DNA from 3 places in the Pseudomonas sp. NPDC077186 genome. Region 1 is predicted to be linked to each of the others. Evidence: riboswitches for the same ligand, from Rfam matches in the RefSeq annotation. Region 1 holds a riboswitch; each other region holds the start of a gene.

Evidence for each region. Region 1 has a riboswitch for cobalamin ahead of cobG (precorrin-3B synthase). Riboswitches for the same ligand answer to the same signal wherever they lie in the genome.
Region 2: another riboswitch for cobalamin. It lies ahead of ACIGKL_RS09690 (energy-coupling factor ABC transporter permease); the one in region 1 lies ahead of cobG (precorrin-3B synthase).
Region 3: another riboswitch for cobalamin. It lies ahead of ACIGKL_RS08330 (TonB-dependent receptor domain-containing protein); the one in region 1 lies ahead of cobG (precorrin-3B synthase).

Annotation. Positions count from the first base shown of each region.
Region 1 is NZ_JBITWE010000003.1:577,020-584,311, forward strand. Features, by position in the region: gene cobJ (precorrin-3B C(17)-methyltransferase) at 26-1,678, opposite strand; gene ACIGKL_RS14680 (precorrin-2 C(20)-methyltransferase) at 1,784-2,524, opposite strand; gene ACIGKL_RS14685 (precorrin-8X methylmutase) at 2,524-3,150, opposite strand; gene cobG (precorrin-3B synthase) at 3,143-4,456, opposite strand; cobalamin riboswitch at 4,553-4,736, opposite strand; gene cbiE (precorrin-6y C5,15-methyltransferase (decarboxylating) subunit CbiE) at 4,918-6,120, shown strand; gene ACIGKL_RS14700 (cobalt-precorrin-6A reductase) at 6,117-6,845, shown strand.
Region 2 is NZ_JBITWE010000002.1:222,862-230,153, reverse strand. Features, by position in the region: gene ACIGKL_RS09700 (acyl-CoA dehydrogenase family protein) at 1-555, shown strand, start outside; gene ACIGKL_RS09695 (PaaI family thioesterase) at 559-984, shown strand; cobalamin riboswitch at 1,018-1,216, shown strand; gene ACIGKL_RS09690 (energy-coupling factor ABC transporter permease) at 1,271-1,951, shown strand; gene ACIGKL_RS09685 (hypothetical protein) at 1,961-2,683, opposite strand; gene ACIGKL_RS09680 (DUF3703 domain-containing protein) at 2,788-3,117, shown strand; gene amn (AMP nucleosidase) at 3,183-4,655, shown strand; gene ACIGKL_RS09670 (threonine dehydratase) at 4,656-5,624, opposite strand; gene ACIGKL_RS09665 (PLP-dependent aminotransferase family protein) at 5,706-7,049, shown strand; gene ACIGKL_RS09660 (NAD(P)-dependent alcohol dehydrogenase) at 7,053-7,292, opposite strand, start outside.
Region 3 is NZ_JBITWE010000001.1:1,761,072-1,768,363, reverse strand. Features, by position in the region: gene ACIGKL_RS08330 (TonB-dependent receptor domain-containing protein) at 1-1,717, opposite strand, end outside; cobalamin riboswitch at 1,807-2,009, opposite strand; gene dxs (1-deoxy-D-xylulose-5-phosphate synthase) at 2,083-3,984, opposite strand; gene ACIGKL_RS08320 (carboxyl transferase domain-containing protein) at 4,089-7,292, opposite strand, start outside.

The sequences.
Region 1 (7,292 bases):
AGCAAAGCGTTGCCCAGCCTGCTCCTTATCGGTCCTGTGGATAACTGCGCGGCGTATACAGCCACTCGCCGCCATCGGCACGGGGGAAGCGGCGGGTCTGGCTGGAGCCGACAATCACCAGGGTGCGCATATCGACCATTTCCGGCGTCAGCTCGCCGAGGGTGAGGTTGCGCAGGGCTTCGGCGGGGCGACCGATATCGCGGCCCAGCACCACCAGGGTTTCGGGCGCGCGGTGCTGGCGCAGCAGCTCCAGGGCGCGGCCGAGCTGCCAGGGGCGGGCCTTGGAGATCGGGTTGTAGAAGGCCATGGCCAGGTCGGCGGCGGCGGCATGTTGCAGGCGCTTCTCGATCACCGCCCAGGGCTTGAGGTTGTCGGACAGCGAGATCAGGCAGAAGTCGTGACCCAGCGGCGCGCCGGCCTTGGCCGCGGTGGCCAGGGCGGCGGAGACGCCCGGCAGCACCTCCAGCTCGACGCCGTGCCAGGCCTCGTTTTGCGGGCTTTCCAGCGCCTCCATCACCGCGGCGGCCATGGCGAACACGCCGGGGTCGCCCGAGGAGATCATCGCCACCCGGCGGCCGCTGGCGGCCAGCTCGAAGGCGTGGGCGGCGCGCTGTAGTTCCTCGCGGTTGTCGCTGGGGTGCACGCATTGATCGGCGCGCAGCGGGCCGGCCATCTTCACGTAGGTGTCGTAGCCGAGCAGGTCTTCGGCCTGGTCCAGGGCGCGGCGCACGGCGGGGGTCATATGCTCGGCTGCACCGGGGCCGAGGCCGACCACGCTAAGACGCCCACGGCGCTGGCCAAGGCGCTCGATCTCCAGCGGCTGTTCGCCCAGCAGCAGACGTAGGCCATCGCCCCGGTGGCATTCGGTAGGTAGCTGGGAGTCGCTGTGGATAAAGCGCAGTGGCAGGTTCAGTGCCTGCGCTGCCGCGTGCAGCTCGGCATTGGCCATCCAGCCTTTGTCCGCCAGCAGCACGGCCAGCGCTTGCGGCGCCAGGTTGGCGGCGGCCAGCGCCTGTTCCAGGCGCGCCGGCAGGTCGGCGCCGGGGCGTTCGATCAGCGCAGCGGCGCAGCGCGGGTGGATCAGCAGTTCGTCGGGCTGCGCCGGGCGCGCCTGTGCAGTGATGTGGATGACCCGGCTGGCGGCGTTATCCACAGGCAGCTGCGCGGCTTCCAGCCAGGGCGCCTGGCCCTCGATGCGTACGCTTTCACCGCCGAGCAGATCGCTGACGAAACGCTTGCCCTGCTGCAGGTCGGCCAGCGCGTAGCCGGCCGGTGGCTCCAGCAGGCAGGTGCCGAAGCGCAGCTCGCCGCTGGTGGTGATGGCCGCCGCCACGCCCAGGTGCGCGGCGATCTCGCGGGCCAGGCGATTGACCCCAGCCAGGCCGCCGAGCAGCGGCACCACCGCGCTGCCATCCTCGGCCAGGGCCAGCACCGGCGGCTCGGCGCCCTTTTCCGCCAGCAGCGCGGCCAGGCTGCGGATCACGATACCGGCGGCGCACAGCACCACCAGCGGCTGACCGTCGCGGTACAGGGCGCGCAGTGTGTCACCGAAGTCGTCGTAGTGGCGCTCGGCGTTATCGGCACGCCCGCGCAGGCCATGGATCACGGCCTGTGGATAAAGCGCCTGGAGGCGTTGTGCAGTGGCCAGCGCGCTGGCGCCGAGGATGACGATGTTCATGCGGTAAATCCTGTAGCCCGAATGCCATCCGGGGAATGGGGCGCGATCCGTGGGAGGCGCTTTAGCGGCGACTGTCGCGGCTAAAGCCCCTCCCACATGTCCGGGTTAGCCTCTCCACTTTTGCCCGGGCAGCAGAATCATGGAGAAGTACGGCGAATCCATCGGCTCCACCTCGTCCAAAGGCACGATCTTCTGGCTGGCCATGGTCGCCCGTTCGACGTAATGGGCGCGGTCATCCAGGCCGAGCTTGCGCAGCACCCGGCGCACCTTGTCGAAGTTGCGTCCGAGCTTCATCACCACCGCCGCTTCGGCGTCGCGCAGGCGCTGTTCCAGCTCGTCTTCCGGCAGTACGCCGGACAGCACGCTCAAGCTTTGGTTGCGGTACACCAGCGGGGTGCCGAGCACCGAGGCGCAGCCGAGCATGGAGCACACGCCGGGCACCACTTCCACCTCGTAGCGGTCGGCCAGGCGGTCGTGCAGGTACATGTAGGAACCGTAGAAGAACGGGTCGCCCTCGCAGATCACCGCCACGTCCTGGCCTGCGTCCAGCAGGCGAGCGATCTGCTCGGCGCAGGTGTCGTAGAAATCGGCGATCACATCCTCGTAGGACAGCGGCGGGGCCAGCTTCTCGGTGGTCACCGGGTAGACCAGCGGCAGGCGCTGCTGGGCGGCGTCCAGATGCTCTTCTATGATGCCGAAGGCATTCCCGCCATGGCCGGCGTTGTGCTTGGCCTTGGCCACGAAGTAGGCCACCACGGGTGCGCTTTTCAGCAGGCGCAGGGCCTTGAGGGTAAGCAGCTCGGGGTCGCCGGGGCCGACACCGAGGCCAAGCAGACGGCCAGCCATCACTCCACCTCCGAGGCCAGGGCGTTGACCGCCGCTACCGCCATGGCGCTGCCGCCACGGCGGCCCCGCACTATCACGTAGGGCACGCCGCGGCTGTCTGCCGCCAGGGCATCCTTGGATTCCGCCGCGCCGATAAAGCCCACCGGCATGCCGATGATCAGCGCCGGCTTCGGCGCACCGGCGTCGAGCATCTCCAGCAGGTAGAACAGCGCGGTCGGCGCGTTGCCGATCACCACCACGCTGCCTTCCAGGTGTTCGCGCCAGTGCTCCAGGGCCACCGCCGAGCGGGTGTTGCCGACTTCACGGGCCAGCTCCGGCACGCCGGCGTCGTGCAGGGTGCAGATCACCTGGTTGTTCGCCGGCAGGCGCGGGCGGGTGATGCCTTCGGCGACCATGCGCGCATCGCAGAGAATCGGCGCGCCAGCCAGCAGCGCCGCACGACCGGCCGCGCCGGCACCGGGGGAGAAGCGCAGATCCTCCACCACGTCGACCATGCCGCAGGCATGGATCACCCGCACGGCGAGTTTTTCCAGGTCGGCGGGGATGCCATCGAGGTTGGCTTCGGCGCGGATGGTGGCGAAGGAGCGGCGGTAGATTTCCTGGCCGTCGCGGATGTAATCAAGCATCGGGGGTTCCTGCGGGGTGTTGGCGGGCGAACCAGGCGCCAACCTGGTCGATGGTCATGGCGGGTGCCAGCAGGCGGCCGAAACCGGGCGTTTCGGGCGTGCGTTGGTAAAGCTGGTAGTGCTCGGGCGTGCTGGCCAGCAATGTGTAGGGCTGCACCCTGGCGCTGGCGCAGCTGCGCGGGCAGGCGCTGAGGTGCACCTGCGGGCGTGCGTGGCTTGCGCGCAGCAGCTCGGCCAGGTGCAGGGCATGGCGCTTGCTGTCGGACAGGCCGCGGGCGCAGGCGGCCGAACCGGTGCAGGCGACCAGGCCGAGCAGCGGCTCGTCGGCGCGGACCAGCAGGCCCAGGTCGCCTAGCGCGGACAGCAGCTCACCGGCGCTGGCCTCGGGGACGTTGCCCAGCAGCAGGCCCTGCCAGGGCGTCAGGCGCAGTTCGCCGTCGCCATGGCGTTCGCTCAGCTCGGCCAGCGCCAGCAGCTGTTCGGCGTGCAGGCGGCCGAGGCGGGCGCCGGCGGCGACCATGCACAGGCCATTCTGCGCCTGTGGATAAATCCCTGCCGGCGTGCGCTCGACGGTGGCGGCAGGCTGCCAATTGGCCGGTGGCGGCTGCAGGGGGAAATTCAGGCGCGCCTGCAGGCGCCGTAGCAGTTCATCCGGCGAGATATGGCCGAGCAGCTGGCGCATACGCGACTGCTCGGGCGTGGCCAGTTCGAGAAACAGCAGCAGCAGCTGGCGCACCAGCTCGAGCGCCTGGGGCGCCTCGATGCGCGCCAGCGGCGCGTCATTGGGGCAGCCGGCCAGGCCCAGCAGCAGGTGGCGCTCGTCCTCGGCGGCCAGCCACAGGTCGTGGGGGTGTTCGCGCATGGCCAGGGCCTCGCCGCCGTCCAGCTGCAGGGCGAACTTGGCCGACAGCGTCTGCAGCGCCGGGCTGTCCTGCAGCAGGTCGAGCAGCTGGCCGGCCAGCGGGCGCAGGTCCATGCGCGCCTGCGGGTCGAGGCCGGCGGCGGGGCTGAGCAGCAGGTTGCGCACATCGTCGGCGGCGGCCACGCGCGGGCCGAGGCCGGCGCCGAGCAGGGCGTCGATCAACGTGCCTTCCTGGCCGGGCAGCACGCCGCGGATCTGCAGGTTGCTGCGGTTGGTCAGCTCCAGCACGCCGTTGGCGCAGTGCCTGGCCGCCTCGGCAATCGCCCGCGCCTGAACGCTGCGCAGCACGCCGCCGGGCAGCTTGATGCGGCAGATGCCGCCGTCCAGCGCGGGGACGATGCGCAGCAGGCCGGGGCAGGCGGAAGGGCGAACGGGCGCGGGCAAAGGGGTCACCTGTGGCTAACGACGCGGCGACCGAACCAGCGAAATCCGCCCACGGGGGATTCCATGGCATCGGTACACCCCGCCCGATGTTGGCACTCGCGACCAGCGTTCGTCGGCAGGTCTCCTGGCTGACAGGTCTTCGTCCGCCGCGCCTTCCCGGTTACCCAGTGGCCGATTGCATTGGACTCGCTGTTTACAGTTGCGGGGGCAGCCACGGTGAACCGTGTTCCCTCTTGGGGAATTTCTGAAATGGCCATTTACCGTCACTCCCGCGAAGGCGGGAGCCCAGGTACTACTGAGATTCTGGCTTCCCGCCTGCGCGGGAATGACGACTATTTCAGAGTTTCCTTAGGCCCTTTACTGAGTCGTATCGACTCATGGGGCACCGACGAAGGCGCTATTATGCCCGCTTTGCCCGGAGCGCGGACAGGCGCTCCGTCGGGCCTGTGCGAGGACATTGGATGAAACCCTGGTTGACTCTGGTCGGTATCGGCGAAGACGGCTACCCCGGCCTGGGCAAGGCCGCGCGTCGTGCCCTGCTGGCGGCCGCGCGCATCGTCGGCGCGCCGCGCCAGCTGGCCTTGCTGCCGCCGTGCATTGGCGCCGCGCGCGAGACCTGGCCGAGTCCCTTCGACCTCGAACCGCTGCTGGCCCGGCGTGGCGAGGCGCTGTGCGTGCTGGCCAGCGGCGACCCGATGTTCTATGGCGTCGGCGCCAGCCTGGCGCGCCAGCTGGCGGCCGACGAGCTGCGGGTATTGCCGGCGCCGTCCTCGGTGTCGCTGGCGGCGGCGCGCCTGGGCTGGCCGTTGCAGGAGGTGGAGGTGCTGTCGCTGGTCGGCCGGCCGCTGGCCACCCTCAATTCGCGGTTGTTTCCCGGCGTGCGCCTGCTGGTATTGAGCGCCGCTGGCGATACGCCCGCGCAGGTCGCCGTAGCGCTGCGTGAGCGGGGCTTCGGTGCCAGTCGCCTGTGCCTGCTGGAGCACCTGGGCGGGCCGGATGAACGCCGCCTCGATGGCCTGGCTGAAAGCTGGAGCCTGCCGCGCGGCGCCGACCTCAACCTGCTGGCCGTGGAGTGCCTGGCCGACGCCGGAGCACGCCTGCTGCCACCGACCTGTGGTCTGCCTGACGACGCCTACCGCCACGACGGCCAACTGACCAAGCGCGACGTGCGCGCAGTGACCCTGGCGCGCCTGGCGCCGCTGCCCGGCGAGCTGCTGTGGGATGTCGGCGCCGGTTGTGGCTCCATCGGCATCGAGTGGATGCGCGCACACCCGGCCTGCCGCGCCATCGCCATCGAGGCCAACGAGGGGCGCCAGGCGCATATCCGCCACAACCGCGATGCCCTCGGCGTACCTGCCCTGCAGCTGGTCGCCGGGCATGCGCCCGAGGCGTTGGATGGATTGCCGGCGCCGGATTCGGTCTTTATCGGCGGCGGCGTCACCGTGCCCGGCGTGCTGGACGCCTGCTGGGCCGCGCTCAAGCCCGGCGGGCGCTTGCTGGCCAATGCGGTAACGATTCAGAGCGAGGCGGCGCTGGTCGCCTTCCGCGAACAGCAGGGTGGCGAACTGCTGCGTCTCACCGTGGCCCAGGCGCAGCCGCTGGGCGGCTTCGATACCTGGCGCGCGGCGCTGCCGATCACCCTGCTGGCGGTGCGCAAACCTTGAGTGCGCGACTCCTGCTGCTCGGCGGCACCAGCGAAGCGCTGCGCCTGGCCCGTCGCCTCGGGCCGGAAACCATCTACAGCCTGGCCGGCCTCGGCCGGGTGCCGGATGACCTGGCCTGCCGCGTGCGCGTCGGCGGCTTTGGCGGCGTCGAAGGCCTGGCCGCCTTTATCGACCGCGAAAGCATCGAGCTGCTGCTGGATCTGACCCACCCCTATGCGGCGCAGATCAGCCATAACGCCGCTCGCGCTGCAGAACTGGCGGGCGTGCCCTGCTGGGCATTGCGTCGCCCTGGCTGGCAACCGCGCGCGGATGACGACTGGCGCGAGGTGGACGACTGGGACGGATTGACCCGTGCGCTGGCGCCGTTTCAGCGGCCGTTGTTCACCTCCGGGCGCGAGCCGCTGGCCCATCTGCACCAGATTCCCGCGCACCAGCACTGGACGGTGCGCTGCCTGCAGGCCGAGCCGGCGCCGCCGCGCGCCGAGGTGATTGGCGCCCGCGGGCCTTTCTCGCTGGACGAGGAACGCGCGCTGTTCGCCCGAATCTGCTGCGACGTGCTGGTGAGCAAGAACAGCGGCAGCGCTTCCACCGAGCCCAAGCTGCAGGTGGCGCGCGAACTGGGTCTGCCGGTGCTGCTGTTGCGCCGGCCGCAGTTGCCGGTGGTGGCGCGTGAGTTTGCCGAGCCGGATGCCCTGTGGGCCGCGTTGGCGGTAGGTTGGCGCTGAGCGCAGCGAAGCCCAACAGGGAGCCCGCAGGCTCCGCTCGGAGATCTCCAGCCCTCGAAAATCCCCGTTGGGCTTCGTCGCAGGCTCCTCAACCCAACCTACAGGCTGCCGGTGTTGCCCGGGCTGGCGCGGTAGGTTGGCGCTGAGCGCAGCGAAGCCCAACAGGGAGCCCGCAGGGCTCCGCTCGGCGATCTCCAGCGCCCCGAGAATCCTTGTTGGCCTTCGTCGCAGGCTCCTCAACCCAACCTACAGGCTGCCGGTGTTGCCCGGGCTGGCGCGGTAGGTTGGCGCTGAGCGTAGCGAAGCCCAACAGGGAGCCCGCAGGGCTCCGCTCGGCGATCTCCAGCCCTCGAAAATCCCTGTTGGGCTTCGTCGCAGGCTCCTCAACCCAACCTACAGGCTGCCGGCGTTGCCTGGGCTGGCGCGGTAGGTTGGCGCTGAGCGCAG
Region 2 (7,292 bases), on a different contig from region 1:
GCGCTGGATCACCTGCATGACGAGCAGGAAGACAAGTTCGCCCGCCTGGTCACCGCCGTCGGCAAGTACTGGATCTGCAAGCGCGCGCCGGAGATGGTCTACGAGGCCAGCGAATGCATGGGCGGCGCCGGCTACGTTGAGGAAACCATCCTGCCGCGCCTGTATCGCGAGGCGCCGGTCAACTCGATCTGGGAGGGCTCGGGCAACGTGCAATGCCTGGACGTGCTGCGCGCCCTGTCCAAGGAGCCCGGCGTGCTCGGTGCGCTGTTCGCCGAGCTGGGCGACGGCCACGGCGATGCGCGGCTGAAGGCGCATATCCAGCGCTTGAAGGCCGATTTTGCGGATACCGCCGATATCCAGTACCGCGCCCGCCAGCTCACCGAGGACGTGGCCGTGGCGCTGCAGGCCAAGCTGCTGCTGGAGGCCGGAAACAGCGTGGTGAGCGACGCCTTTATCGCCAGCCGCCTGGAAGGCCGCGGCCGCGTCTACGGCACCCTGCCGCGCGGCGTCGACGTCGAAGCACTGCTGGCGCGCAGCATGCCGCAGCTGATCTAAGGCATGAACATGCACGCCAGTCTCTTTGAACGGTTACGGGCCTGGCTGGCCGGTGACATCGGTGCCGATTACGGCATTTCCCAGCTGCAGGCTGCAGCCGGGGTGGCGGGCTTCAGCAGTCAGCCGCCGGCCGTGCACTTCAATCCGCTCGGCGGTGTGCATGGCGGCTACACCGCCACGCTGTTCGATGCGGCGCTGGGGCTGGCGGTGTACTCGCAGGCCAGCGCCGAGGAGGTCTATGTGACCGCCAGCCTGCAGGTGAATTACCTGCGCCCAATCGGCCCGGCGGCCTTGCCGCTACGTACCGAAGCCCGCGTGCTGCAGCGCGACGGGCGACAGGTCGCGGTGCAGGCCACGCTGCACGACGCTCAGGGGCAGCTGTGTGCCAACGCCAGTGGCCTTTTCACCTGCTTGCGTCATACGGCCTAAGACGCCGGGCACTGTCTTTTGTCCGTGCCGCCGGGTAAGGTGGCCGCCGATGGTTCCGGCCCCAGGGTCGGATGAAAAGGGAACAGGGTGCGGCGCATGTCGCCAATGCCCTGGCTGCCCCCGCAACTGTAAGCGGCGAACGACGCCCATATGCCACTGGCCCACCGGCCGGGAAGGCGGGCGAAGGGTCGAGCCGCGAGCCAGGAGACCTGCCATCGCCGTCGGGCGCTTGCGCCCATCCCCTCCATCCGGATCGTCGCGCGGTGGGCGCGACCAAGGAACCCTTATGCATATCGAACCCGGCGTCGTCGAAGGCGCCAAGATCCTGCTCAGCTACGCCACGGCCGTCGCCGGCTTCGGCCTGACCGCCCAACTCGCCCGCGATGCCATCCGCGACAACGGTGGGGCGGTCGCCCTGGCGCTGCGCAGCCTGTTGACCACCGCCCTGGTGTTCTGCTTCTTCGAGGTCTTGCCGCATCACCCGGTGGGTGTCTCGGAGGTGCACCTGATCCTCGGCTCGACCCTGTTGCTGCTGTTCGGCGCCGGCGCCGCGGCCATCGGCCTGGCCGCCGGCCTGTTGTTGCAGGGGCTGCTGTTCGCCCAGTTCGACCTGCCGCAGTACGGCATGAACGTCACCACCCTGCTGCTGCCGCTGTGGGGCATCCAGCTGCTGGCCAAGCGCATTGTCGCGCCGGGCACCGCCTACGTGGATCTCTCCTACAAGCAGGCGCTGGCGCTGTCGACCGCCTACCAGGGCGGCATCGTCGCCTGGGTGGCGTTCTGGGCTTTCTACGGCCAGGGTTTCGCCGCGGATAACCTGGCCGCGGTGGGCAGCTTCGGCCTGGCCTATATGAGCGTGATCCTGGTCGAGCCGCTGATCGATCTGGGCGTGCTGGCCGCGGCCAAGGCGCTGGCGCGTTTCAGCCAGGGCCCGCTGTTCAACGTGCGCCTGCACCAGGCCGCCTGACCCGCAGCGCTACTGGCGGCGCTGCCAGATCATCTTGCCGGTATTGCTCTCGGTGACCAGGTAGGGGTCGCTGAAGCGATAGTAAGCGGCGGGCTGGTAGTCGGCGGCGCCGTCCAGGCGCACCAGCAGCACGCCGTTGTCGCTGCGCCAGCGGCCGCGGTATTGCAGCTCGCCCGGGCTGTTGAAGCTCCAGTCGCTGCCGCCGCCGGCCGCCAGGCTCCACTGCGCGACGCTGCCGTCGGCGCCCAGCTGCAGGGTCAGCAGGGTGGAAAACGAGGCGAAGTTGGCGCCGCCGCTGTTGATCTGCTTCTCGTGGATCCAGGTGCCGATCAGCGCCGGATCCAGGCGCTCCGCTGCAGTCGGCGCGCTGGCCGGCGCGCCGCGCTGGAACAGCGCCTGGCGCTCCAGCACCTGGCCGTTGCGCGGGTCGCGCGCGGCGATGCTGACGTTGAGCATGGCGTTGGCGTAGGTGGCGTTCATGTTGGCGATCAGCAGCCCGGACTGCGGGTCGCTGATCTCGGCGCGCAGCAGCTGGCCGTCGTAATGACCCTTGAGGTTCAGGCGCAGGCGCTGGTTTTCCACGTATTGCCCCTCCACCGACTGACCCTGGCTGCGCAGGATCAGCTCGGCCGGCTGGCCGTCGAGGTTGGCGTGGTAGTGGCCGTCCAGCTCGCCGGCGAGCAGGACGGGAGCGAGCAGGGGCAACAGGAGCAGGCTGAGCAGGCGTGGCATGGGGCGACCCTCGGGCAGGCGCTATGCGGCTAAGCCTAGTCGCTTGACCGCGGGGCCGCCCCAGGCTTGCAGACTGTCCCGGTCGCCTACTCTGGAGCACCGCCATGAACCGTCGCCAAGCCTTCCACCACGAACTGCAACTGGCCCGTCGCAAGCGCCGCCTGGGCGATGCCGAGGGCGAGCTGCGTCATTTGGAGCGCGCGCATATCCTCGGCCAGCCGAGTGTTCTCCAGCACGGCCTGAGCCACTGGCTGATGCTGCTGTGGGCCTGGCGTCGGCGCGACTGGGCCGAGCTGCTCGCGCAGCTGCTGCGTCTGCCGGGCAGCCTGGGGTCGCTGCTGGGCCTCTATCCGCTGGGCAATCCCGGCACGCGCCGGGTCGGGCCGCTGACGCCGCAGCCCGTGCCGGAGGATCTAGCTCGCCTGCTGCGCTGAGCGCTATGCCTGGCACCGCCGGAACAGGCAAGATAGGGGCGTTCGATCAACCAGGAAGGTGCGCCGTGAAACCCTGTGCCGATGAATTCGTCGTTGCCTTTACCCCGGAAGAGGCGGTCGACCGCCTCGCCGCCCTCCACCAGCAGGCCACCGGCGCCCTCAGCCGGGCGCTGAAGCGCTACCTCAAGGAGCGCATCAAGCCCGACGCCGGCGAGCATTGTCTGTTCCGCTATCCCGAGCTGCGCCTGACCTATCTGTGCCAGGGCGAGGTGCCGACCACCGTGCGCGCCTACGCCAAGGTGCAGGTGCCGGGCACCTACAGCGTCACCGTGACCCAGCCGGCGGCCTTTCGCAAATACCTGCTGGAGCAGCTGCGGCCGCTGATGCACGACTTCACCCTGCGCGTGGAAGTCGGCATGAGCCAGCAGAACATCCCCTATCCCTATGTGGTGGAGCAGGGTGACGAGCTGGCCGGCAGCGGGGTGACCGCCGCCGAGCTGGCGCGGGTGTTCCCCAGCACCGACCTGTCCGCCGCCACCGACGGTACCGCCGACGGCCTGTACGACTGGGAGAACACCGACCCGCTGCCGCTGGCGCTGTTCGACGCGGCGCGGGTGGATTTCTCCCTGCGTCGCCTGGTGCACTACACCGGCAGCGACTGGCGCCACGTGCAGCCGTGGATCCTGCTGACCAACTACCACCGCTACGTCGACCAGTTCATCCGCCACGGCCTGGACATGCTGGTGGGCGACTCGCGCTTCACCCGCCTGGTGCTGCCGGGCAACGTGGTGGTCGAGCGCGGCATGGCCGAAGGCGAGATGCAGGCGATCATCGAGAACGTCATCTGGCACCGCTACCAGATGCCGGCCTACCACCTGCAGGCCGAGGACGGCCACGGCATCACCCTGGTCAATATCGGCGTCGGCCCGTCCAACGCCAAGAACATCACCGACCACCTGGCCGTGCTGCGTCCGCACTGCTGGCTGATGATCGGCCACTGCGGCGGCCTGCGTCAGTCGCAGACCATCGGCGACTACGTGCTGGCCCACGCCTATATGCGCCGCGACGGCATCCTCGATCGCGTGCTGCCGCCGCATATCCCGCTGCCGGCGCTGGCCGAGGTGCAGCAGGCGCTGCAGGAGGCGGCCAAGCTGGTCACCGGCGAGCAGGGCGACGAGCTGAAGAAACGCCTGCGCACCGGCACCGTGCTGACCTACGACGACCGCAACTGGGAGCTGCGCTGGGCCCAGGAGCGGCCGCTGATCAACCTGTCGCGGGCGGTGGCGGTGGACATGGAAAGCGGCACCATCGCGGCGCAGGGTTACCGCCTGCGGGTGCCCTACGGCACGCTGCTGTGCGTGTCGGACAAGCCGCTGCACAGCGAGATCAAGCTGCCCGGCGCGGCCGGCGCCTTCTACGAGCGCGCCGTGACCCAGCACCTGCGCATCGGCATCGCCGCGCTGGAGCTGATGCGCAGCCAGCTCGACTCGCTGCACTCGCGCAAGCTGCGCAGCTTCGACGAGCCGCCGTTTCGCTGATCAGGCGGCTGCGACCTCGTCGCGCAGCAGCTCGGCCAGCGCCAGGCGGTCGATATTGGCACCGCTGAGCACCACCGCCACGCGCTGGCCGGTGTTGCATTCGCGCTCCTGCATCAAGGCGGCCAGGGCGGCGGCGCCGGCGCCCTCGGCGAGGTTGTGGGTGTCCTCGTGATAGGCGCGGATGGCGGCGCGAATCTCCTCATCAGTCACACGCACGATGCGCGCGGCGCCGGCGCGGATCATCTCCAGCGCCAAGGGCTGCGGCTGACGACAGGCCATGCCGTCGGCCAGGGTGTCGGCGCGCTCGGTCTGCACCAGGCGACCCTGCTCGAAACTCTGCGCGTAGGCGTCGGCGCCGCTGGCGACCACGCCGACTATCTCGGTGTCGAGGCCGAGCAGGTCGCGGGTGCGGATCATGCCACAGATGCCCGAGCCGAGGCCGATGGGCACATAGACCCGGCGCAGGTTCGGCAGCGCCTCGAGCAACTCCAGGGCATAGGTGGCCACGCCGCGCACCAGATCCTCGTGCAGTGACGGCACCCAGTGCAGGCCGTCGCGCTCGGCCAGGCGCGCGGCCTCGGCGCGCGCCTCGTCGAAGTCGCGGCCGTGCTCGATCACCTCGGCGCCGAGGGCGCGCATCGCCGCGTTCTTCTCGCGGGCGTTGCCGTGCGGCACCAGGATGCGGATCGCCAGGCCCGCCGCGCGCGCAGCCAGCGCCAGGCTCTGGCCATGGTTGCCGCGGGTGGCGGTGACCAGGCCGCGCACCTGCGGCTCGCGGCGCAGCAGGGCGTCGATATAGACCAGCCCGCCGCGCACCTTGAAGGCGGCGGTGGGGGCGTGGTTCTCATGCTTGACCCACAGCTCGCAACCCGTGCGCTCGCACAGTAGCGGCCAACTCAACTGTGGCGTGGGTGCCATATGGCGATGAACCAGTTGCGCGCTCTGGCGCAGTTGGGCGAGGTCGAACATGGGCGGTGCTCCGGATGGCGTTGACCCCGATGCTAGTGCGGCGGCATTGTATGGGTAAATCTTTATATTGCATGGCAAACAATGTGGCTTCCTGACCTCGGCGACAGCGCCTTACCCACCTACCTGGCATTGGTCGAGGCCATCGCCACGGCCATCGGCCGCGGCGAGCTCAAGCCTGGCGAGCGCCTGCCGCCGCAGCGCCGCCTGGCCTGGACGCTGGGCATCAACCCGAGCACGGTGATGCTCGCCTACCGCGAGGCGGCGCGCCGCCACCTGGTCTCCGGCGAGGTCGGCCGCGGCACCTATGTGCTGGCCGGCAGCCGCGAGGCGAGTCTGTTCCGCCTCAAACAGCCGGCCGCGCAGGGCGAGCTGATCGACCTGTCGACCAACGTGCCGGTGCATGACCCGGACAACCGCGACCTGTCCGCCAGCCTCGCCGCGCTGGCCGCCCGTGGCGAGCTGGACGCGCTGCAGGCCTATCCCTCGGCGGCGCTGGTCGAGCGTGCGCACCTGGCCGGCGCCAGCTGGTTGCGCCGCCGTGGCCTGGAGTTGGCGCCGAACGGCCTGCTGCTCTGCGCCGGCGCCCAGCAGGGCGTGTCGGCGGCGCTGCTGGCGCTGTGCGAGGCCGGCGAGCCGCTGCTGGTGGAGCGCTTCACCGCGCCGGGGATCAAGGCCGCCGCACGGCAGCTGCGCCTGCCGCTGCACGGCGTGGCGATGGACGAACGCGGCATCCTGCCCGACGACCTCGACCGCCAAGCGCGCACCACCGGCGCCCGCGTGGCGGTGCTCACCCCCTGCCTGCAGAACCCCAGCGGCGCCAGCCTGGACGCCGAGCGCCGCGCCGCCATCGCCGAGGTGGCGCGGCGACGCGGCCTGTGGATCGTCGAGGACGACGTCTACGGTGTGCTCGGCGGCGAGGCGCCGCTGGCGGTGCAGCTTGCCGAGCGCTGCCTGCTGATCAGCAGCCTGTCCAAGAGCGTCGCGCCCGGGTTGCGCCTGGGCTTTATCGCGGGGGCGCCGGAATTGCTCGAACGTATCGACCGCGAGGCCCAGGCCACGCGCTGGGCGGTGACGCCGCTGAGCCTGGCGCTGGCCTGCGAGTGGATCGAAAGCGGCGTCGCCGAACGGCGCCTGGCCTGGCAGGTCGACGAGCTGCAGCAGCGTTGGCGCCTGGCCGCGCGTGTGCTCGGGCCGCGCATGCCGCAGGGCAGGGCGGTGGCGCCGCACCTGTGGCTGGATGGCGCGCCGCCCGTCGGCCTGGCCGAGGCCTGCCGGCGCCACGGCGTGGAGGTGGTGCCGGCCGAGGTGTTTGCGGTCGAGGCCAATCCCGGCCATGCGGTGCGCGTCAGCCTCGCGGCGGCCGCCAGCCGTGTGGAACTCAAGCGGGCCCTGGAGGGCATCGTCGCGGCCTGGCCGCTCGCCTGAGCCTCAGCGGCTGGCGTCCAGCACCACGCGGTAGCGTGCCTTGCCGCTGCGCAGGTGGTCGATGGCCGCGTTCACCTGGCTCATGGGGAAGTGCTCGACCTGCGGCAGGATCTGATGCCGCGCGCAGAACTCGAGCATGCTCGCCATGCTCGCTGGCGAGCCCACCGGCGAGCCGGACAGGCTCTTCTGCTGCGGGATCAGGTTGAACACATGCACCGGGATGGCGCTGGGCACTATGCCGAC
Region 3 (7,292 bases), on a different contig from region 1:
TGGCCTGCCAGGCAGCGCGCAGGCTGAGCAGACCGTAGCCGCCCAGTTCGATGTCGTTGTCGGCATCGTCGTAGCGACCGCTGACCGCGCGCCAGCCGGCGCCGAGCGAGACATCACCGAAGCGGCGGTCGAGATCCAGGCTCAGCGTGCGTTTGGCGCGGCGTTGCAAGGTATGGCCGCTGTCGCGGTCGCGCGGGTCGATCAAGGCCAGGGCCAGGTTGCCTTGCCAGCCGAACAGCTCCTGCTGCACGGCGACTTCGAAGCCATTGACCCGTGCAGTCTGGACGTTCTGCGGGATGAAGTTCTCGTCGAGGACGATGGCGTCCTCGATCTCGGTACGGTACAGCGACGCCTGCAGCGAGCCGCTGTCGCTGTAGTGGCTGCGCCACTGCAGTTCGTAGCTCTTGGAGCGTTCCGGATCGAGATCGGGGTTGGCGCTGGGGAAGCACAGGCCGCCGAAGCAGAAGTCGGGGAAGTACAGGTCGTTGAAGGTCGGTGCGCGGAAGCCTTCGCTGTAGGACAGGATCAGCTCGTTGGCCGCGTTCAGCGGCAGGGTCAGCGCCGCATTCCAGGTGTTCTCGCTGCCGAACTGCTGGTTGTCGTCGTGGCGCAGGCCCAGTTCGGTGGAGAAGGCCTCGCCGCTGTAGCGGTGCTGGATGAAGGCCGCGCGGTTCCAGCGCGAATCCTCGACGAAATCGGTGCTGCCCTGGGCGCGATCCTCGTACCAGTCGAGCCCCAGCAGCACTTGCTGGCTGTCGTTCAGGGTCAGGCGGTTGAGCCAGTTGGCCGAGTCGCGGTAGGTATTGAACTGGCTGAGCGAGCCGCCGGGTTGGTCGTTGCCGCTGTCGCGCTTGTCTTCGCTGTGGCCGATCTCCAGGCGACTGCTCCAGGTGTCGTTGATACGGCCGTCGAGGAAGGCCGAGACGCTGCTGAGGAGGAAGTCGGTGGTCGGCAGCGAACCGGTGAAGGTGTCGTCGTACTCCACCTGGCCGCGCTGGTCGAGGACGCTGAAGCCGGCCTGCAGGTCGTCGCTGAAACGGTGCGCCAGGTTCAGGCTGAGCGAGCGGTTGCGGTAGGCGTCGTCGTCGCCGTTGGCGCCGAAGCCGTCGCGGGTGGCGTCGATGCCGGCGGTCTCGTCCAGCGCTGCGCCGAGGTGAAAGCGCGTGCGCTCATCGCCACCGGACAGGCCGAGGCTGCGCTGGTAAGTGCTGTCGCTGCCGGCGGCCAGCCGTGCATGGGGCTTGAGGCCCTGGCCGTCACCCTGGCGAGTGAAGATCTGGATCACCCCGCCGATGGCGTCGGAGCCATACAGGGCCGAGCGCGGGCCGCGCACCACCTCGATCCGCTCGATCTGCTCGGGGGCGAGAAACTCCAGGCTGCTGGTGCCGCTGCTGGCCGAGGCGATGCGCTGGCCGTCCACCAGCACCAGGGTCTGCGCGCTGCTGGTGCCGCGCAGAAATATGCCGGTCTGGCTACCTGCGCCACCGGTGCGCACGACGCTGAGACCGGGGACGCGCTCGAGCAGTTCGGCAACGCTGCCGGCCTGCAGGCGCTCGATATCCGCCCGCTCGAACACCGTGGTGGCGGCGGTGGCCTGGGCTTGCGGTTCGGCCAGGCGCCCGGAGGTGATCACCAGCGGTTCGGCGGCGTAGGGTTCGGCGGCCAGGCTGAGGCCGGGCAGCACGGCGATGGCCAGGGCCAGGTGGGACAGTTTCATGATGGTTATTCCTCAAAGGTCGGCAGACGTTCGAGGAGGGCAGGGGCAAGCGCGCGCAGGGCGGCGCTTGACGGTGCGGCCCTCCGCAACACCAGTCGCACCGCCGGGGCCGGTCTCCGGGCTCACGACCCCGGTCCGCCTTCCCGGGAACACCCAGTGGCCTTGGACAAGGTGCAGGTTTGCGGCCTGCCGTCGATTACCGTTGCGGGGGCAGCGTCGGGATTGCCTGGATGGCGCACCGACTTCCCGTTTCACGCCGTGTTAGCGGCGCACCCTGGCGGAACATGCAATGCCGCGCACCCTAGTGCGCGGCGGGATGAATGACAAGCAAGGCCCGCTCATTCGGCGATGAGCGAGCCTCATGTTCAGAGCAGGGCCAGGCGCGCGCGCACCGCCGCTTCGATGCCGGCCTGGTCGAGGCCGCATTCTTTGAGCATCTGCGCCGGCTTGGCGTGTTCCACGTAGTAGTCGGGCAGGCCCAGCTGCAGCAGCGGCTTGACGATGTTCTCGGCGGCGAGGAACTCGCCGACCGCGCTGCCGGCGCCGCCCATCAGCGCGTTTTCCTCGATGCTCACCAGCAGCTCATGGCTGGCCGCCAGCTCGCGCAGCAGGGCGGTGTCCAGCGGTTTGACGAAGCGCATGTCGACCACCGTGGCGTCCAGCGTCTCGCCGACCTGCAGCGCCTCGGCCAGTTGCACGCCGAAGGCCAGCAGGGCGACGCGGCGCCCCTGGCGACGGACCAGGCCCTTGCCGATCTGCAGCGGCGCCAGGCCCGGCTCGATGACGGCGTTGGGGCCGCTGCCGCGCGGGTAGCGTACCGCCGCCGGGCCGTCGAACAGGTAGCCGGTGGTGAGCATGCGACGCAGCTCGTTCTCGTCGCTGGGGGTCATCACCAGCATGCCGGGGATGCAGCGCAGGTAGGAGATGTCGAAGCTGCCGGCGTGGGTCGGGCCGTCCTCGCCGACCAGGCCGGCGCGGTCGATGGCGAACAGCACGTCGAGGTTCTGCACCGCGACGTCGTGGATCAGCTGGTCGTAGCCGCGCTGGAGGAAGGTGGAGTAGATCGCCACCACCGGCTTGACCCCGTCGCAGGCCATGCCGGCGGCCAGGGTCACGGCGTGCTGCTCGGCGATGGCGACGTCGAAGTAGCGCGCCGGGAAGCGCTCGGCGAAGGCCACCAGGTCCGAGCCTTCCTTCATCGCCGGGGTGATGCCGACCAGGCGGTTGTCCTGCTCGGCCATGTCGCACAGCCACTGGCCGAATACGTTGGAGTATTTCGGGCCGGACGGCCGTTTCTGGCTGGAGAGCGGCGCGGCATCGGGTTTGACCGGCTCCAGTTTGGTGATGGCGTGGTAGCCGATCGGGTCGGCCTCGGCCGGGGCGAAACCCTTGCCCTTCTTGGTCACCACATGGAGGAACTGCGGGCCCTCCAGGTCGCGCATATTGCGCAGGGTGGCGAGCAGGGTGGGCAGGTCGTGGCCGTCGATGGGGCCGATATAGTTCCAGCCCAGTTCCTCGAACAGGGTGCCGGGCACCAGCATGCCCTTGGCGTGTTCCTCGGTCTTGCGTGCGATCTCCCAGGCGCCGGGCAGGCGCGAGAGGATCTTCTTGCTGCCCTCGCGCATGCTGGCGTAGGTGCGGCTGGAGAGGATCTTGGCCAGGTAGTTGGACAGCCCGCCGACATTCTTGGAGATCGACATGTCGTTGTCGTTGAGCACCACCAGCATGTTGGCGCCGACCTCGCTGGCGTGGTTGAGCGCCTCGAAGGCCATGCCGGCGGTCAGTGCGCCGTCGCCGATCACCGCCACGCTCTTGCGCTTCTCGCCCTGCAGGCGGGCGGCGATGGCCATGCCCAGTGCGGCGCTGACGCTGGTGCTGGAGTGGCCGACGCCGAAGGTGTCGTACTCGCTCTCGCTGCGGCGCGGGAAGGCGGCCAGGCCGTCCTTCTGGCGCAGCGTGGCCATGCGCTCGCGACGGCCGGTGAGGATCTTGTGCGGGTAGGCCTGGTGGCCGACGTCCCACACCAGGCGGTCGTCGGGGGTGTCGAAGACGTAGTGCAGGGCGATGGTCAGCTCGATCACGCCGAGGCCGGCGCCGAAATGGCCACCGCTCTGGCCGACGCTGTAGAGCAGGTACTGGCGCAGTTCGTCGGCGAGGGTTTCCAGGTCCGCTTCGGCCAGCCGGCGCAGCTCGTCCGGCGTGTTGGCGCGGTCCAGCAGGGGCGTCAGCGGGCGCTCGCGGGGGATCTCGTGGAAAGTGGTCGGCATCAGGCGAATCGTTATAGGGGTAAAAAGATGCGGCAGTTTACCCGAAAACCACCGCCGCAAGCTTCAAGCCCTGCGCGACAGGCCGGCGCGCCTGTGCCAGGCCTCTACCAGGTATCGACGAACGGCCGTTTCTTGCCCTCGCGCGCGGCGGCTTTGGGCGCGGCGGCCAGCCCGCGCAGCAGCCAGGCGCGGCTGTCGGCCGGGTCGATCACCGCGTCGATTTCCAGGTAGCTGGCCATGTTCAGCGCCTTACCGTTTTCGTAGGCCTTGGCCACCAGCTTGTCGAACAGCGCCTGGCGCGCGGCGTCGTCCGCCTGGGCCGCCAGCTCCTTGGCGAAACCCAGGCGCACCGCGCCCTCCAGGCCCATGGCGCCGAACTCGGCGCTGGGCCAGGCGGCGGTGAACAAGGGCGCGTGGAAGCTGCCGGCGGCCATGGCCTGGGCGCCGAGGCCGTAGCCCTTGCGCAGCACCAGGGTGAAGAAGGGCACCGTGAGGCTGGCAGCGGTGACGAACAGGCGCGACACGTGGCGCACCGTGGCCTGCTTCTCCGCCTCCGGCCCGACCATAAAGCCTGGGGTATCGCACAGCGAGACGATGGGCAGGTCGTGCGCCTCGCACAGTTGCAGGAAGCGCGCTGCCTTGTCGCCGGCCGCGGCGTCGATGGCGCCGCCCAGGTGCGCGGGGTTGTTGGCGAGCAAGCCGAACGGCCTGCCCTCGATGCGGATCAGCGCGGTGATCAGGCCGGGGGCGAACGCGCGACGCAGCTCCAGCACGCTGCCCTCGTCGGCCAGCAGTTCGATGACCTTGCGCATGTCGTAGACGCGCAGGCGGTTTTCCGGGATCACCTGGCGCAGCTCGCGGGGATCGCTGCATAGCCAGTCGCTCACCGGGCCCTGGAAATAGCCCAGGTACTGCTTGGCCACGACGACCGCCTCGGCCTCGTCGGCCACCAGCACATCGATCACCCCGTTGGGACCCTGCACGCTGGTCGGGCCGACCTGCTCGGGGGTGAAACTGCCGAGGCCGCCGCCCTCGATCATCGCCGGGCCGGCCATGCCGATGGTCGCATTCTGCGTGGCGATGATCAGGTCGCAGCAGCCGAGCAGGGCGGCGTTGCCGGCGAAGCAGCGGCCGGAGACCACGCCCACGGTCGGCACCAGGCCGGAGAGCCTGGCCATGGCGGCGAAGGTGTGGCAGTCCAGCCCGGCCACGCCGACGAAATCGCTGTCGCCGGGGCGGCCGCCGCCGCCCTCGGCGAACAGCACCACGGGCAGGCGCCACTGCGCCGCGAGGCCGAGCAGGCGGTCGGTCTTCTTGTGGTTCATCACCCCCTGGGTGCCGGCGAACACCGTGTAGTCGTAGGCGATGGCCAGGCAGCGCGCCGCCTCGGCGCCGAAGCGCTCGGCATTCACCGTGCCGGTGCCGCCGATCAGGCCGTCGGCCGGGCTCAGCACCAGCAGTTCCTCGGCCGAACGCCGGCGGCGCTGGGCGGCCAGGGCCAGGGCGCCGTATTCGTTGAAACTGCCGGCGTCGAGCAGGTCGGCGAGGTTTTCCCGCGCGGTGCGCTGGCCGCTCTTGCGCCGCTTGGCCACGGCTTCGGGGCGGCGCGCATCGGTGAGGCGGGCATGGCGTTCGAGCACTTCGGCCAGGTCGGCGCGGATATGCGCCAGGTCGACCGCCTGCTCGCCGTGCTCGGCGAGGCCATCCACCTCGGCCGGCTGCAGGAACGCCATCGCCTGGCCCTCACCGATGGCGTCACCGGGGGCCACGGCCAGCGCGCGGACGATACCGCTGTGCTCGGCCTTGACCTCGAACTCCATCTTCATCGCCTCCAGCACGGCGATGCGCTGGCCCGCGGCCACGGCGTCGCCTTCGGCCACCGCCAGGCTGACCAGCACGCCGGCGCTGGGCGCGCTCAGTGCCAGGGTGCCGGGCGGGGCGTCGAGGCTGGATCTGGCGCCTTGCGCAGATGCGTCGCCGGCAAAGTAGCGGTGCGGATGCGCCTGTTCGCGGGCGGCCAGCAGCTCGCTCAGGTGACGCTCGACGTAGGTGGTATCGACCCGGTTGGCCAGCACCTCGTCGCGCTGCAGCAGGTTCTGCAGCAGATGCAGGTTGCTCGCTACGCCTTCGAGGCGGAACTCGCACAGCCCGCGGTAGGCGCGGCGCAGGGCGCCGGGGTAGTCGCTGGCGATGGCGATCAGTTTGGCGATCAGCGAATCGTAGGCCGGGCTGACGGCGTAGCCGGCATAGCCGCAGCCATCCACGCGCAGGCCGGGGCCGCAGGGCGGCTGGTAGGCGCCCAGCACGCCGCTGGCCGGGCGCGCCGTACCGTCGGCGTGCAGGGTTTCCAGGTTCAGGCGCAGCTGTACGGCATAGCCTTTCGCTGGCGGCGGAGTGAGCAGGCCCAGCTCGGCCAGGCTGCTGCCGGCGGCCAGGTGCAGTTGCGTATGCAGCAGATCGACGCCGGTGACCTGCTCGGTGACGGTGTGCTCCACCTGCACGCGCGGGTTGGCTTCCATGAAGTAGAAGCGCCCGGGCTGGTCGAGGTCGAGCAGGAATTCGAAGGTGCCGATGCCGCGATACCGCACCTCGGCGGCCAGGCGCAGGGCGCTGGCGATGATGGCCTCGCGGGTGGCGGCGTCCAGATCGGGGCTGGGGGCGATTTCCACCAGTTTCTGGTGACGGCGCTGCAGGCTGCAGTCGCGCTCCCACAGGTGGCTGACTGCGCCGCTGCCATCGCCGAGCACCTGCACTTCGATATGCCGGGCGCGGCGCACGCGCTTCTCCACGTACAGCGCGCCGCTGCCGAAGGCGCCCTGGGCCTCGGAGGTGCAGCGGGCGAAAGCCTCGGCCAGCTGCGCGGCATCCTCCACCGCGCGCATGCCGCGCCCGCCGCCGCCGGCCAGGGCCTTGAGCATCACGCTGCCGTGTTCGGCGAGAAAGTCCGCGGCCTGCTCCGGCGTCACCGCCTGGTTGATCCCCGGTACCAGCGGTACGTCGCAGCGTTCGGCCAGGGCGCGGGCGGCGGCCTTGTCGCCGAACAGTTGCAGGGTTTCCGGCGTAGGGCCGACGAAGCACAGCCCGGCCTCCTGGCAGCGGCGGGCGAACTCGGCGTTCTCGGCGAGAAAGCCGTAGCCGGGATGGATGGCGCTGCAACCCTGCTCGCGGGCGATGGCGATCAGCTGATCCATATCCAGATAGGCCGTCGGGCCGCGCCCGACCAGCGCCACGGCGAGGTCGGCCTTGCGTATGTGCAGACAGCTGCCGTCGTCCTCGGCATACACCGCCACGCTGCGGATACCGAGGTC